One region of the Chromobacterium sp. W521 genome, then DNA from elsewhere that is predicted to be linked to it. Evidence: predicted binding sites of a transcription regulator. Region 1 holds the regulator's gene; the other holds the start of a gene.
What was found. The regulator NrdR, encoded in region 1, represses ribonucleotide reductase genes. The targets are predictions, from matches to a motif close to AAANACNATATATNGTNTTT.
Positions count from the first base shown of each region.

Region 1 (8,380 bases):
GCGCCTGGCCGCTACGCGCGCTGGCTGCGCGAAACCCGCGCGGCGCCCGAGTTCGGCGACTTGCAATCACTGGACGCCGTGGCCGCCAAGCTGCTGGAACGCAACCCCAGGCTGACGTCGGAGCGGGCCCAATGGCTGGCGGGCGAACTGACCCGGCAGCGGGACGACGGCCTCTACTACCGCGCCGACCCGCGCCACAAAATGGTCAACCCGGTGCTGTACCGGCTGGAGGAAGCGATGGCCTGCTGGCAGCGCATCAGCGCGCCGGTGCTGTGGGCGCTGGGCGGCGACACCGACGACCACCCGCTGGCCAAGAGCGTGGCCGCCAGCATACCGCAGCGTCGCGCCTGCTTCGCCCAACTGCAAGAAATCGTGATTGCCGACGCCGGCCATATGCTGCAATGGGAACAGCCGGAAGCGCTGGCGGCGGCGATCCACGCGTTTTTCAGCCAACCCCAATAAGAACGTGTTTACGATCTCGCGAGCTAGGGTGAGACAAGGCGAAAACCGCTGAAAAAGCGGAGTGTACACACGGTATATGCGCATTTTGAAGATGCACTCACCGAGCCACGTTTCACGACGCGTAGCAGATCGTAAACAGGCTCCAAGAACCGCTAACAAAACCGCGTAGCGTACCTGAGCCAAGCCGCACCGACGCAGGCAGTACTAGTAGTAGGACAAGGAGGTGCAACGCAGGATCAGGGGTTTTGTTAGCGGGCCTAAAAAAAGCGCGGCCTAGCCGCGCTTTTCATGGTTGACCTACCAAATCAAACACCTAAATAACGCCGCTCCAGATGCGCCTTGAAGTGCGCCGGGTTCAGCGTCTCGCCGGTGGCGCGGCGTACCAGCTCGTCCGTGCTCCAACGGCTACCCTGGCTCCAGATATTGGCGTTCAACCAATCAAAAATAGGCTCCAGATTGCCAGCCGCCACCTTCGCGTCCAGCTCCGGTTCAGCGCGGCGCAGGCTGGCGAAATACTGCGCCGCGTACATCGCGCCCAGCGTGTAGCTGGGGAAATAGCCGAAGCCGCCATCGGTCCAGTGGATGTCCTGCATGCAGCCATTGGTGTAATTGCCGCGGGTGTCCACGCCCAGATAAGCTATCATCTTTTCGTCCCACAGCACCGGAATATCCTCGGCCTCGATCTCGCCGTCCATCAGTGCGCGCTCGATCTCGAAACGCAGAATCACATGCGCCGGATAACACAACTCGTCCGCGTCCACACGGATGTAACCCGGCTGCACCCGGCTGTACAAACGCTGCAGATTATCCAGCGCAAACGCAGGCTGCTCGCCAAAATGGCTGCGGATCAGCGGAGCGATCAACTGCAGGAAGGCCGGGCTGCGGCCCAGTTGCATCTCGAAGGACAGGCTCTGGCTTTCATGGATGCCCATGGAGCGCGCGCGGCCCAGCGGCTGCTCCAGCCAGTCCTTGGGCAGATTCTGCTCGTAACGGGCGTGGCCGGTTTCGTGGACGATGCCCATCAGACTCTGGACGAAATCATCGTCGCGGTAGCGGGTGGTGATGCGCACATCCTCCGGCACCCCGCCGCAGAAGGGATGGCTGCTGACATCCAGCCGGCCGCCATCAAAATCGAAGCGCAGCAGTTTCATCGCCTCCACGCCCAGCGCGCGCTGCCGCTCCACCGCGAACGGCCCTACCGGCTCAATCACCGTTTCCGACGCCTGCTTGGCGCGCGTGCGGTCGATCAGGCCCGGCAGCCAGGATTTCACCTCGGCGAAAATGCGCTCGATCTCCACGCTCTTCATCCCCGGCTCGTACTTGTCCATCAGCGCGTCGTAGCGGCTGCCGCCGCTGGCCTCGGCCAGCAGACGGCCCTCCTCGCGCGACAGCTTGACCACTTCGCGCAGGTTTTCCAGAAAACCCTTCCAGTCGTTGGCCGGGCGCTGGCTGCGCCAGGCGTGCTCGCAGCGCGCGCCGGCCAGGGTCTTGGCCTCCACCAGCTCCGCCGGCAGCAGATTGGCCTGCGCCCACTCGCGGCGCATTTCGCGCAGATTGGCGCGCTGCAGCTCGTCCAGGTTTTCCTGCTCCGCCGCGTCCAACTGTTCCTTCAGCTGCGGCGCGGTGATGATGCCGTGGGTCAGCACCCCCAGCTCCGCCAGCGCGGCGGCGCGGGCGTTGTTGCCCTTGCTCGGCATCATTGCCGCCTGGTCCCAACCGGCGATGGCGCCAAGGTGGCTAAAGCGGTGCAAGCGGGCGAAAGTGTGGGTCAATGCCTGGTAGGCGGATGTGTGCGTCATCTTGTCTCCTCTATAAAAGAACCGGTTTACGGGCTGCTGCGCGTCGGCGATACGGCGTTGAGAACCGCTTCAGAATGCTCATGTAGTCTTGTACATTGCGCTTCTTCAGCAGTTTGCGCCTTGTCTCGCTCTAGCTCGCGAGATCATAAACACGCTCTACTTGTAAAAGCATGATGCCATCAGACTATTTGATCTGACAACTTCCGCCCCAAAACCCGCAAAAGCCGCGTATTGACAAGGATTTTGATTTTGTACATTATCAATATCCCATGACTAGCATGAGGTAAAATCATGCCATCCATCGCCGCTCAACTCTTCCTCGCCTACCTGGACCGCGACTGGGAGCGCGCGCGCCGCTTGCTGTGCGACGACGCCGTGATGCTATGGCATTGCAGCGGCGAGTGTTTCCGCGGCGCGGAAGCCATCGTCCACGTCAACCGCGTTTATCCAGAGGGCTGGAGCATCCGCCTGCTGCAGGACAATCTACTGACCGACGGCCGCTGGCACGTGGTGGCGCAAGTGGACCACGGCGCGGCGCGCTTCTTCGCCAATTCGCTGTTCACGCTGGAGCACGGGCTGATCAGCCAGATAGAGGAATACTGGGCCAGCGCCGAAGCGCCGCCGGCCTGGCGCCGGGGCTTGCCGGGCAGGGCCCGGCTTGAGGCTACGGTGGTGGAAGCATCTGGAATGGAATAGCGGACCGGTCAGCCCGCCTCACGCCGCCGGCTGGCCGGCGTTGCGCGCTTGGGCTTGCGGGAATTGATGCCAATAGTAGAAATACTCGCGCACCAGCAGCAGAAAAATGTTTTTTAGCTCCGCATCGCGCAGATGCAGCAACACCGCGTCCACCATCATGCGGAAGCTGTCGCCCTGGATGGGCTGGCCGTCCAATAGATAAAGCAAGGATTTGAGCAGGCGCTCGCGCAGATGGATGTCCGGCTCGGACATGCCGTCCTCGAACAGTTTGCCCAGGTAGAGGCCCAGCGACGGCGGGAAGCGGGAGAAACCATCGCGTTCCATTCGCGTCAACAGGCCTTCCCAGTCCGTCTCCAGCCAAACCCGCACATTGCGCACCGAAAAACCGCTGCGCGCGGTGATCTCCACCACTTTCTTGGTATCGCCGAGCCAGAAGTAATAGAACTCGCGGGTACAGGTCAGCGCCAGCACCTGCTCGTCCGGCGCGCAGGCCTGCAACAAACGCTCGCAAGGAACGCGAAACCCTTCGGCGCTGCGCTCGACGCCATCCAGCCAGGGCAACATCTGCTCCAAAATGCGACGCCTCTCGTCGATCACTTGGGCAGGCGCGCCCTGACGCGCCAGCAATCGCATATAAGCCTCCAGCGCCGCCTTCAAATCGCTCATGCCCTTTCCCCAGCCCTCCCGGTCTTGCCCGCCCTTCCCCGCGCCGCTCGCGCTCTTCGGCACAGCCGGTGGACTGTTCTTATTTTCGGACAGAAATGTTGCAGACTCCAGACGGGATTCACGGCGACGTCGGCGTTTTTCTAACGCGCCTGGCTGGAAACAGCTTCTCAGGCCGGCGTCAGGCTCAAGCGCAAATCCGCGCCCACCATTCGCACATCGCGGATATTCAGCTTCTGCTTATCGGCCAAGTCCTCCAGCGCCGGCCAGGCAAACAGGCCGCGCGCGGCGTCGCCGGCCAGCGACGGCGCCAGATAAAGCACGATCTCGTCCACCAGCCCGGCGCGCAGCAGCGCGCCGTTGAGGCCGGCCCCCGCTTCCACCATCAGCATATTGACGCCGCGCTGCGCCAAGGACGCCAGCAAGGCAGGCAGGTCGGCATGGCCGTCGGCCTGCCGCGGCAAGGTCAGTATCTCCGCGCCGGCGCGATAAGGCCGCAGACGCGTTTCCTCATGGTTGCAGGTGGCCAGCACAGTGCTTCCGTCCTGGTAGATGCGCTGCGTCGGCGCAGTGCGCAGATCGCTGTCCAGCACCACGCGCAGCGGCTGGCGCTCGCAGGGGACTTCGCGCACCGTCAGTTGCGGATCGTCGGCCAACACCGTGCCGCTGCCAGTGAGCACCGCGCAATGCTCGGCACGCAGACGATGCACGTCGCGCCGCGCCTCGGGTCCGGTGATCCACTGGCTGCGGCCGTTGAGCAAGGCGGTCTTGCCATCCAGCGTGGCGGCGGCCTTGAGCATGACCCACGGGCGGCCGCGCTCAACCCGCGACAAGAAGCCGCGATGTACTTGTCTCGCCTCCGCCTCCATCAGCCCGGCGTCGGCGTCTACGCCAGCGGCCCGCAACATGGCCAAACCGCGGCCGGACACTTCGTGGTAGGGGTCCACCATCGCCGCAGCCACTCGGGCCACGCCTTCGTCGATCAAACGCCGCGCGCACGGCGGAGTTCGACCGTGGTGGCTGCAGGGTTCCAGCGTGACATAGGCGGTGGCGCCGCGTGGGGATAGGCCACGCGACAGGCAGTCCTTGATCGCCTGGATTTCCGCGTGATCGCCGCCCACTTGCAGGGTGGCGCCCTCTCCAATCACCGCGCCGTCGCGCACCAACACGCAACCCACGCCCGGATTGGGCGCGGCGCGGCGAGTAGCCTCGGCGGCCAGCCGCAGCGCGCGCTGCATGTAACGATGGTCATCGGCGGAGTCGTTCATGTTTCATTGCTTCCATTCATGAGCCAGCAAGCTGTACTGCCTGGCGTCGCAGTAGCGGCCTTGCAGCAGCAGGTATTCGCGCAGCAGGCCTTCAAAACGGAAGCCCAGCCGCTCCGCCACCGCGCAGCTGCGGTGATTGGCCGCCGCCGCGTCTATCGCCACCCGGTGCAGGCCCAATGGGCCGAAAGCCTCGTTCAGCAGTTGCGTCAGCGCCGCCTGCATCACTCCCTGGCCCACCTGACGGCGGTCCAGCCAATAACCGACGAAGGCGTGGCGGTTCAAGGCGTCAACGGAGTGCAGATCACAAACGCCGGCCAGCTCGCCGCCGCGCAACACCAGCCAAGTATAGGCTTTGCCGATCTGACGGCTGACGGCGGCGGACTGCAGAAAGGCGCGGGAGTCGGACTCGGAACGGGTCAGCGGCTCCCACGGCATCCATGGCCGCAGCGCGTCGCGGTTGGCGTTGATCAAGGCGAACAGCGCCGGCGCGTCGGACAGCTCAGGCGCGCTCAGCGAAACATGGGCAGGCAGGGGTTCAGACATGCAGGCACCCGCAAGGACGGAAGAATGGAGCAGTCTACTCCAGCCTCCCGCCGGGAGGTCAATGCGAAGACTTCTGGATTTCCTTGATCGCGTCGGAAAACTCGGACACGTCCTGAAAACTGCGGTAGACCGAGGCGAAACGCACATAGGCCACCTTGTCCAGGCGGGCCAGTTCGTTCATCACCATTTCGCCGATCTCGCGGCTGGACACTTCCCGCTCGCCCAGTTGCAGCAACTTGTGACAGATGCGGTCTATCGCTTCGTCCACCAGCGCGGTGGGCACCGGGCGTTTGTGCAGCGCGCGCAGGAAGCTGGTGCGAACTTTCTCGATATCGAATTCCGAACGATGGCCGGCGGTTTTCACCACCTGCGGCATGCGCACGTCGGCGGTTTCAAAGGTCGTGAAACGCTTCTCGCACACCGGGCAGCGCCGCCGCCGCCGGATGCTGCTGCCGTCCTCACTGACGCGGGAGTCGATTACCTGAGTATCGGCATTGCCGCAGAACGCGCATTTCATGACTTAATCCTAAGGGTTCCAATGTATGGATGTTATCAGCAATGCGCAGTCAAGTTAATGCCGCTATCGCCCTCCATGAAAAAGACGCCCCTGAGGGCGTCTTTTTAAGGCCGAGACCAGCGCGGCTTATTTGGAGTACACCGGGAACCGATGACACAGCGCGGTGGCTTGCTCCGCTACGCGAGCGATCAACGCGTCGTCGTTCGGGTTGTCCAGCACGTCCGCCACCAGATTGGCCACCTGGATGGCTTCGGCCTCCTTGAAGCCGCGGGTGGTAATGGCCGGGGAACCGATGCGGATGCCGGAAGTCACGAACGGGGTTTCCGGGTCGTTCGGGATCGCGTTCTTGTTCACGGTGATGTGGGCGCGGCCCAGAAGCGCGTCGGCGGCCTTGCCGGTCAGGCCCTTGGGACGCAAGTCCACCAGGAACACGTGGCTCTCGGTGCGGCCGGACACGATGCGCACGCCGCGCTCGGCCAGGGTCTTGGCCATGATGGAGGCGTTCTTCAGCACTTGTTCCTGATACACCTTGAACTCGGGCTGCAGCGCTTCCTTGAAGGCCACCGCCTTGGCGGCGATCACATGCTCCAGCGGGCCGCCTTGCAGGGTCGGGAACACATTGCTGTTGATGCTTTTCTCAAACTCGGCCTTGGCCAGGATGATGCCGCCGCGCGGGCCGCGCAGGGTCTTGTGGGTAGTCGAGGTCACGAAGTCGGCGAACGGCACCGGGTTCGGGTACACGCCGGCGGCGATCAGCCCTGCGTAGTGCGCCATGTCCACCATGAAGTAAGCGCCGCATTTCTTGGCGATCTGGCCCATGCGCTCGAAGTCGAAGCGCAAGGCGTAAGCGGACGCGCCGCCGATGATCAGCTTGGGCTTGGTTTCCATCGCTACGCGCTCCATGTCGTCGTAGTCGATTTCTTCCTTGTCGTTCAGGCCGTAGGCAACGATGTTGAACATCTTGCCGGACAGGTTGGCCGGAGAGCCGTGGGTCAGGTGACCGCCGTGGCCCAGGTTCATGCCCATCACGGTGTCGCCCGGCTTCAGGATGGAGAAGTACACCGCCTGGTTGGCCTGGCTGCCGGAGTGCGGCTGCACGTTGGCGTATTCCGCGCCGAACAGCTGCTTAACGCGGTCGATGGCGAGTTGCTCGACCACGTCCACATGCTCGCAACCGCCGTAGAAGCGCTTGCCCGGGTAGCCTTCGGCGTACTTATTGGTCAGTTGGGAGCCCTGGGCTTCCATCACCGCGGGGCTGGTGTAGTTTTCCGAGGCGATCAACTCAATGTGATCTTCCTGGCGTTGACACTCGGCCGCAATGGCGGCGGCGAGTTCGGGATCGAATTTGGCAATCGTCTGGTCAGCAGCGAACATCTTTGACTCATCCATCAAAGGGTTAACGATGCGGGCATTCTACACGAAATGCCGAGGCGAAAACCTTAACGTGAAGCAATTGCCGCGAAGGGAAAAACGAGCCTCTCCAGATGCGCGCAACCAGTTCAAAATCTTGCGAGCCAGGGCGCATCCGGCTTTGAACCGCTTATCCGGGCAGGGTGTAATCAAAATCGTAGAAGTGCTCGCCGGCGGTGATCGTGATGCGCAGGCAGCCGCTGATGCCGCAGAGTTCCTCGGTGCCGGAATCCGGCGTCACCATGATGGCTTGCTCGGCGGCTCCGCGCGTCATCGTGGCGCTGTGTTGCAGCACAAAACTGCCTTTGCGGCCGTGCAGGCTGCCTTGCACCCGCTCCATGGCGACATAGCCGGCCGAACCCGGCTCCGCGCTTCGGAAGCTCAGCATCTCGCCCTGGCTGACGGCGTCCAGATCACCATGAAAACGCTTGTCAAGCGACATGCGGCCAAGACCGCTAGCGCCGGCTGTCTCGCTCAAGGGTTCCGGGGAGAGTTTGACGTCGAAACGGCCGCTGGCGATGGATTTCATCATGTATCCTCAAGATGGGCGCCGCCGCGGGCGCGGCAGGCCATCGTCATGATAACGCAGCCGGCCGCGGCCGCGCGCTGGCTTCTTCTATCCCGGAGTCAAACCGCCCAGCAGGAGCAGCCCAGGGCGCCGAAGAAACTCTGGGAGTCGGACACCGGCAGGCCAGCGTCCCAGGCGCGGGCGTGCTGGTGCCCGTGCAGGCCGCAGGCGCTGGCGCAAGCACAGGCCGCGCCGGCCTGGCGGTGCAGCGAGCGGCGGCCAGCGCCCTCCGGCTCGCCCCAAGCGGCGTAGCCTTTGTAGCGTCGCACCGGGGACCAATCCGGCATTGCCGGCGGCAAGGGATTGTCGTCCAGCGCGGCGAAGTCGGCGGCGGCGTAAACGATGCGGCCTCCCACCATGGTCAAGTCCGAGCTTATGAAGGAGATGTCGTCCTCGGCGCAAGCGAAGAAGTCCCGGTCCGGCACGATGAGATCGGCGAACTGCCCGGCTTCGA
Region 1 covers NZ_JBRBAF010000011.1:85,682-94,061, reverse strand. The annotation lists gene ACUXV1_RS17930 (alpha/beta fold hydrolase) at 1-462, shown strand, start outside; gene ACUXV1_RS17925 (carboxypeptidase M32) at 768-2,261, opposite strand; gene ACUXV1_RS17920 (nuclear transport factor 2 family protein) at 2,553-2,957, shown strand; gene ACUXV1_RS17915 (hypothetical protein) at 2,976-3,623, opposite strand; gene ribD (bifunctional diaminohydroxyphosphoribosylaminopyrimidine deaminase/5-amino-6-(5-phosphoribosylamino)uracil reductase RibD) at 3,791-4,888, opposite strand; gene ACUXV1_RS17905 (GNAT family N-acetyltransferase) at 4,892-5,431, opposite strand; gene nrdR (transcriptional regulator NrdR) at 5,490-5,948, opposite strand; gene glyA (serine hydroxymethyltransferase) at 6,075-7,322, opposite strand; gene ACUXV1_RS17890 (DUF3224 domain-containing protein) at 7,489-7,890, opposite strand; gene ACUXV1_RS17885 (amidohydrolase) at 7,986-8,380, opposite strand, start outside.

Region 2 (8,380 bases), on a different contig from region 1:
CCCGGCATCAAAGAAAAAGCCCCCGGAATCCGGGGGCTTTCAAACCATTCAAGGCCAGCTTACTTCCACAGTTTCCACCACGGCATGTCCTCAATGGACCAGCCCTCTTTCAGGTATTCGCTGTTGGGGTAGTTCAGCGCCAGCACGCGCTTGGCGTCGTCGCGCAGTTGCGGCATGGACAGCTTGTCGTAAGCCGCCACCATGATGCCCAGCGCCTCTTCCGGGTACTTGGTGTTGGCGTAGTTCTTCACCACGCCCTGGGCGCGGTTGGCGGCGGCCAGGTAAGCGCCGCGCTTCATGTAATAGCGGGCTACGTGCATCTCGTTGCCGCCCAGCGCGTCCAGCAGCCGCTCCATCTTCTTGGAGGCGTCTTCCTTGTAAATGCTGTTGGGGAAGCGCGTCACCAGTTCGCGGAAGGCGGTGAAGGCCTCGCGCGCGGCGCGCGGATCGCGCTCGCTCATGTCCTGGCCGGCCCATTTGGCCAGCAAGCCGGAATCATCGTTGTAAAACACCAAGCCTTTCAGATAATAGAGGTAGTCCAGGTTTGGATGGGTGGGATGAAGCTTGATGAAACGGTCGGCGGAGGCGATGGCCTGCTCCGGCTCGTTATCCTTGTAATGGGTATAAGCCAGGTCCATCTGCGCCTGCTGAGCGTAACGCCCGTAAGGGAAACGCGCTTCCAGCGTTTCGTAGAGCTTGACAGCGCGGGTATAATTGCCGCTGTTCAACTCATCATGCGCTTCCGAATACAGCTTTTCCACGGTCCAGCCGCGAGTCTCATCGTAGGTTTCCGTGGTTGCACAACCGGCAAGCCCCATCACCAACATTGCAGCGACAACGTATCTTTTCATGACTGATCCTTACTTTGACCCGGACGATTATAGCGACATCTCGGAAAACGAGATATCCGCTACACAACAACTTGATGTTCCGCTGTCGCTGGGCGGCGAACGGCTGGATGCCGCGCTGGCGAAATTGATGCCGGAATACTCGCGCAGCCGCCTTACGCAATGGATCAAAGATGGCCACGTGCTGCTGGACGGCAAAACCGCCGCGCCCAAGACCAAGGTGCTGGGGGGCGAGAAGCTGGATGTCACTCTGATGCGCAGCAACGAAGAGATGGCCTTCCAGCCGGAAGCCATGGACTTGCCCATCATTTTTGAAGACGACCACATCCTGGTGATCAACAAGCCGGCCGGCCTGGTGGTGCACCCCGCCTCCGGCAACTGGAGCGGCACCCTGCTCAACGGCCTGCTGCACCACTGCCCGGCGCTGGCCCAAGTGCCGCGCGCCGGCATTGTGCACCGGCTGGACAAGGACACGAGCGGCTTGATGGTGGTGGCCAAGACGCTGCCGGCCCAGACCGAACTGGTCCGCCAATTGCAGGCGCGCACCGTCAAGCGCATCTATCGCGCCATCGCCGACGGCAACGTGCCGTTTGACGGCACCATCGAAACCCAGATGGGCCGCGACCCGCACAACCGCCTGAAAATGGCGGTGCTGAAGTTTGGCGGCAAACAGGCCATCACCCATGTGCGGGTGCTGGAGCGCTTCGCCAGCCACTCCTATATCGAGTGCAAGCTGGAAACCGGCCGCACCCACCAGATCCGCGTGCACATGCGCGAAGCCAACCACCCGCTGGCCGGCGACCCGATCTACGGCAACCTGCGGCACAAGATGGACGAAGACATCGCCGCAGCGGTCAAGGCGCTGGGCCGCCAAGCGCTGCACGCTTACTCGCTGACCCTGGTGCACCCGGCCAGCGGCGAGGAGCGCAACTGGAAAGCGCCGCTGCCGGACGACCTGCGCCACCTGCTGGACGTGCTGCGCGGAGACGGCGACACCGCCGACGCCGCACCGATGCCGCAGTTGCTGGACGAGGCGGAAGACGAAGAATGGGACGATGAGGACGAAGAAGATGACGGCGACGTGGAGGTAATCTATGTCCGCTGAGCTGTCCGCCAAGCAAGCGCCGGACTGGCTGGAGGCCGACTGGCCGGCGCCGCCCAATGTGCGCACCCTGATCACCACCCGCAACGGCGGCGTCAGCGCCGCGCCCTTTCACAGCCTGAACCTGGGCCTGCACGTGGGCGACGATCCGGCCGCCGTGGCCGCCAACCGCACGCTGCTGCGCCAACAACTGCCGGCGGAGCCGGCCTGGCTGAATCAGGTGCACGGCGTGACAGTGCTGAACGCGACCGAGGTGGGCGCCCAGCCCCCGGACGCCGACGCCAGCTTCAGCCGCCAGCCCGGCACGGTGTGCGCGGTGATGACCGCGGACTGCCTGCCGCTCTTGCTGTGCAATAGCGAAGGCACCGTAGTGGCCGCCGCCCACGCAGGCTGGCGCGGGCTGTGCGACGGCGTAATAGAAGCCGCCGTGGCCGCCTGCAACGAGCGCCCGGCGCGGCTGATGGCCTGGCTGGGCCCCGCCATCGGCCCGGATGCCTTTGAAGTGGGCGCGGAAGTGCGCGCCGCCTTCATGGAACGCAACCCGGCCGCCGCGGCCGCCTTCAGCGACATTGGCGACGGCAAATACCTGGCCGACATCTACGCGCTGGCGCGCCAGCGCCTGAACGCCGCCGGCGTGGAACAGATCTACGGCGGCGAGGAATGCACGGTGATAGACCGAGCTCGCTTCTTCTCCTACCGCCGCGACGGCCAGACCGGCCGCATGGCCAGCCTGATCTGGCTGGAGTAAGAATCTGTTTACGATCTGCTGTGCGTCGGCGATACAGCGTTGAAACCGGCTTCGAAATGCTCATGTACCACACGTACATTCCGCTTTCTCAGCCGTTTTCGCCTTGTCTTGCCTTAGCTCGCGAGATCGTGAACAGGTTCCAAGACATCCTCCCCAAGGCCCCGCCGCGCGCGGGGCTTTTCATTGATTGCGCGGTCAGACAGGCCAAAAACCCAACACACCAATTACGCACCACTTTCCTCCAACTCAGCACTGCCCGAGCCATGATGCAAATCCACAACATCTAGTGGCCCGCGCCGCTCACTGCGCTGCGGCTTGTTTCAACAAGGTTTCTTGGCTACAGAATGAAATGTGTCGGCCGGCCAAAAAAAATCTCACGCCCCGCAAAGCCAGCAACCACGGGCTTTCGCCCCCCATCCTCTCCAAAACAGCCATTAAATCTTCCGCTGTCAAGACTTGTACTGCCCCATACTCAACACTAGAATTTGGGTGTTCCGCGAGCTACAAACAATACATATTGTGTTTACCCACAGCTCGCGCACAGCTTTTCAACAGATTTGTCCACAGCCGGCCTGCCCCATGGGAAACGCAGTAACGGAAGGACGCAACCACCCACCTTATCGAGGGCTACATGCAATTGACCACCTTTGAAGGGCAGACCGCCGCAGAACTCGGCCGCGCAGCCGCGCCCAAAGCCGATTTCAGCCAGTACAAAACCATCCGTCGCAACGGTGCGGTGGTGCCGTTCGAACCCGTCAAGATCTCCATCGCCATGACCAAAGCCTTCCTGGCGGTCATGGGCCACCAGGGCGCCACCTCCGCCAGCCTGCGCGAAAAAGTCGCCCAGCTGAGCGAACAAGTGGCCAGCGCCCTGATGCGCCGCAAGCCGGAAGGCGGAGCCATCCACATTGAAGACATCCAGGACCAGGTGGAACTGTCTCTGATGCGCTTTGGCGAGCATGATGTAGCCCGCGCCTACGTGCTGTACCGCGAACAGCGCTCCCAAGAGCGCGCCGCCCGCGGCGAAGCCCTGACCCAGGTGCAGATCAACGTGGTGCGCAAAGACGGCCGCAAGCTGCCGCTGGACGTGGCCCGCCTGCGCGCCACCATCGAATCCGCCAGCCAAAACCTGGCAGGCATCGATATCGACGCCATCCTCAGCGAAACCCTGAAGAACATTTACGATGGCGTCAGCGAAGACGAAGTCAACAAATCCGCCATCCTGGCCGCCCGCTCCATGATTGAGCAGGACCCGGCTTACGATTACGTGACCGCCCGCCTGCTGCTGAACAACATCCGCCTGGAAATCCTGGGCGAAGCCGTCAGCCAGGAAGAAATGGCCAAGCAGTACGCGCTGTACTTCCCCACCTTCATCAAGAAAGGCATCGACGCCGAACTGCTGGATGAAAAACTGGGCGAATACGACCTGAAAAAAATGGGCGCCGCGCTGGACGCCAACCGCGACCTGAAGTTTGGCTACCTGGGCCTGCAAACCCTGTTCGACCGCTACTTCCTGCACGTGGACGGCGCCCGCATCGAAATGCCGCAGGCCTTCTACATGCGCGTGGCCATGGGCCTGGCGTTGAACGAAGTGAACCGCGAAGAGCGCGCCATCGAGTTCTACAACGTGCTCTCCAGCTTCGACTTCATGTCGTCCACCCCCACCCTGTTCAACTCCGGCACCCGCCGCAGCCAGCTGTCCAGCTGCTACCTCACCACCATTGCCGACGACCTGGACGGCATCTACGAAGGCATCAAGGAAAACGCCCTGCTGTCCAAGTTTGCCGGCGGCCTGGGCAATGACTGGACCTCCGTGCGCGCCATGGGCTCCCACATCAAGGGCACCAACGGCAAATCCCAGGGCGTGGTGCCGTTCCTGAAAGTGGTCAACGACACCGCCGTGGCGGTGAACCAGGGCGGCAAGCGCAAAGGCGCCGTCTGCGCCTATCTGGAAACCTGGCACGCGGACATCGAAGAATTCCTGGAGCTGCGCAAGAACACCGGCGACGACCGCCGCCGCACCCACGACATGAACACCGCCAACTGGATTCCGGACCTGTTCATGAAGCGCGTGATGGAAGGCGCGGACTGGGCCCTGCTGTCCCCGTCCGAAGCCCCGGACCTGCACGACCTGTACGGCGCGGCCTTCGAGAAGCGCTACAAGGAATACGAAGCCATGGGCGAGCGCGGCGAGCTCAAGGTGTACAAGCGCATCCCGGCGCTGTCCCTGTGGCGCAAAATGCTGACCATGCTGTTTGAAACCGGCCACCCTTGGATGACCTTCAAGGACCCGTGCAACATCCGCAGCCCGCAGCAGCACATGGGCGTGGTGCACAGCTCCAACCTTTGCACCGAGATCACCCTCAACACCAATGAGGACGAAATCGCGGTCTGCAACCTGGGTTCCGTCAACCTGTCCGCCCACCTGAAGGCAGACGGCAGCCTGGACTCCGAAAAACTGCAGCGCACCATCCGCATCGCCCTGCGCATGCTGGACAACGTGATCGACATCAACTTCTACCCGGTGAAGAAGGCGCGCAACTCCAACCTGAAACACCGTCCGGTGGGCATGGGCATCATGGGCTTCCAGGACTGCCTGCACCAGAAGCGCGTGCCCTACGGCTCCGACGCCGCGGTGGAGTTTGCCGACGAATCCATGGAAATGGTGGCCTACTACGCTTACTGGGCTTCCACCGAACTGGCGGAAGAACGCGGCCGCTACCCGTCCTACAAGGGCAGCCTGTGGGACCGCGGCATCCTGCCGCACGACAGCATCAACCTGCTGGCGGCCGAACGCGGCGGCTTCCTGGAAGTGGACCGCAGCGAACGCATGGACTGGAACGCGCTGCGTGAACGCGTGAAGACCCACGGCATGCGCAACAGCAACTGCCTGGCCATCGCGCCCACCGCCACCATCGCCAACATCATCGGCGTGTCGGCGAGCATCGAACCGACCTACCAGAACCTGTTCGTCAAATCCAACCTGTCCGGCGAATTCACCGTCACCAACGAATACCTGGTGCGCGACCTGAAAGCCGCCGGCCTGTGGGACGAAGTGATGGTGGCCGACCTCAAATACTTTGACGGCAGCCTGGGCCAGATCGACCGCGTGCCGGCCGAACTGAAAGCCATCTACGCCACCGCATTCGAGCTGGACCCGCGCTGGCTGGTGGAAGCGGCCTCCCGCCGTCAAAAGTGGATCGACCAGGCTCAGTCCCTGAACCTGTACATGGCGGGCGCTTCCGGCAAGAAACTGGACGAGCTGTACAAGCACGCCTGGTTGCGCGGCCTGAAAACCACCTACTACCTGCGCACCCTGGCCGCCACCAGCGCCGAGAAATCCACCGGTCGCGGCGGCGAACTGAACGCGGTGTCCAACAGCCACAGCCAACCGGCCGCGGCTCCGGAAGCCGTGGTGGACAACACCCCGGCCACCGACGCCAAGTTCTGCAGCATTGACAACCCGGATTGCGAGAGCTGCCAATAAGGCGGAAGCAGCCATCCTGGCTTGAACGGCCGGCCCCTCGGGGCTGGTCTAGCCTGGCCCCGGCCAGGCTCCATCTCACAGCCCTCTGCCCGCAGCAGGCTGTGAAATGGCCCCACAATCCGGCCGCCCCACCCATTGGCCAGCCGCCTGCCCGCTCAGACGGCTGGCCAATGGGGAACGCAGCAACAAACCGCGCCAGACCGTAACGGCAGCGGACGCAGCACACATGCAAAACCAGGGGAAACCGGATGAATATAGAAGAATTTTTCAACAGCTACGCAGTGGGCTACAGCCAGCTGGACGTGCCCCAAGTGACCGCGCACTTCACCGTGCCCTTCACTGCCATCCATCAGGGAGACCTGAGCAGCTGGGACGACATGACATCGCTGCGCGACACCACCACCGCCTTGCTGGAGTGGTACCGCAGCCAGGGCTTCATCAGCGCCAGTCATCAACTGGACAGCGTGCTGAACTTTGGCGAAGACGCCGCCAGCGCCCGCGTGCGCTGGACCGTACAGCGCCAGGACCAGCCGGCCTGGGAATACTGCACCGGCTACCACCTGAAACGGGTGGACGGCCAGTGGAAGATTTACGGCCTGGTGCAGTACCAGGACGCGCCACAGCAGTAAACGGCAACCCCAGCCTCAAGCCGCTTGCCCTCAGGCGGCTTCGGGATGGAAACGCCGACCGGCCCGCGATGCGGACGGACGAAGCAGCTCAAGACCAAGCAAGCGAGCGCGGCGGGTGTTGAGCGGGTTCCAGGAAGACGAGGCCCACGGCCCCGCCGCCACCAGCAAGGCTTCAGCAGGAGGTCAGATGCAAGCGTTTGAAAATATCCGGATCAACGGGTTTTGCGAACAAAGAACCCACAACCCCGACAAGCAGTTTGTGCTGTTCAATATGTACCTGACGCTGAACCAGGCCCCGCCCTGCGAATGGAAGGACCTGTTCAACGAAGCCCGCCGCCTGCCGCGCCAGAAAGTGTGGCGCAAAGCCTGGGTGGAAGCGGACGCGCTGGTGGTGTACTGCCAGCCGGAAGAACTGCAGCAGCAAATAGAGCTGCTCAAGCAAGACATAGAACAAGCCAACCGGCAATATCGCCAGCTGCTGAAGCTGCGGCAGCCGCGCGGCAGCCAGGTGGAGCAGGAGGAAAGCAGCGAACGCCAGCTAATCCACCGCCTCAGCCAACAGCTGCGCTTCTGAAAGGACGCCGCTCATGAGCGCTACCGCATTCTGTATCGCCCGCCATGGCGAACATGGCAAAGACGCAGGCTACCGAAAACTGGGCAGCCTGCACGTGGACCTGGACCCGGTGCCGGCACTTGTCGCCGCGCCGCGCCAGATACAAATACTGCGCAAAAGCAGCCTGCCGCTCAGCCCCAGCCTGGCTGGCGACAAGCAGCCGCTGCCGCCCCAAATCACCGCGCCGGACGCGGAATAAATCCAAACAGGAGCCCTTAATGCTGAACTTTGACGACACCATCGAAACCAAACCGGCCGCCCCCTCCGCGGGCGCCAACGCCGCCGGCCGCGTCAACGTGGTGGACAAAAAAGTGATCAACGGCACCACCGACGTCAACCAACTCGTGCCCTTCAAACACAAATGGGCATGGGAAAAATACCTGGCCCAATGCGCCAACCACTGGATGCCGCAAGAAGTGAACATGCAGCGCGACATCGAACAGTGGAAAACCGGCCAGCTGACCGAAGACGAAATGCGCATCGTCAAGCGCAACCTCGGCTTCTTCGTGACCGCGGACTCCCTGGCCGCCAACAACATCGTGCTGGGCACCTACCGCCAGATCACCAGCCCGGAATGCCGCCAGTTCCTGCTGCGCCAGGCCTTTGACGAAGCCATCCACACCCACGCCTACCAATACATCGTGGAAAGCCTGGGCCTGGACGAAGGCGAAGTTTTCAACGCCTACAACGAAATCAAATCTATCCGCGACAAAGATGAATTCCTGATTCCCTTCATCGACGTACTGTGCGACCCGGCCTTCAAGACCGGCACGCTGGAAAACGACCAGAAGCTGCTCAAATCCCTGATCGTGTTTGCCTGCATCATGGAAGGCCTGTTCTTCTACGTGGGCTTTGTGCAAATCCTGGCGCTGGGCCGCCAGAACAAGATGACCGGCGCCGCGGAACAGTACCAATACATCCTGCGCGACGAGTCCATGCACTGCAACTTTGGC
Region 2 covers NZ_JBRBAF010000001.1:285,033-293,412, forward strand. The annotation lists gene ACUXV1_RS01425 (outer membrane protein assembly factor BamD) at 60-851, opposite strand; gene rluD (23S rRNA pseudouridine(1911/1915/1917) synthase RluD) at 850-1,953, shown strand; gene pgeF (peptidoglycan editing factor PgeF) at 1,943-2,698, shown strand; gene ACUXV1_RS01440 (ribonucleoside-diphosphate reductase subunit alpha) at 3,330-6,185, shown strand; gene ACUXV1_RS01445 (hypothetical protein) at 6,434-6,814, shown strand; gene ACUXV1_RS01450 (hypothetical protein) at 7,002-7,388, shown strand; gene ACUXV1_RS01455 (hypothetical protein) at 7,402-7,626, shown strand; gene ACUXV1_RS01460 (ribonucleotide-diphosphate reductase subunit beta) at 7,646-8,380, shown strand, end outside.
Region 2: ACUXV1_RS01440 (ribonucleoside-diphosphate reductase subunit alpha) is a predicted target of NrdR. The motif match lies at 3,204-3,223, and genes of this name have one in related genera.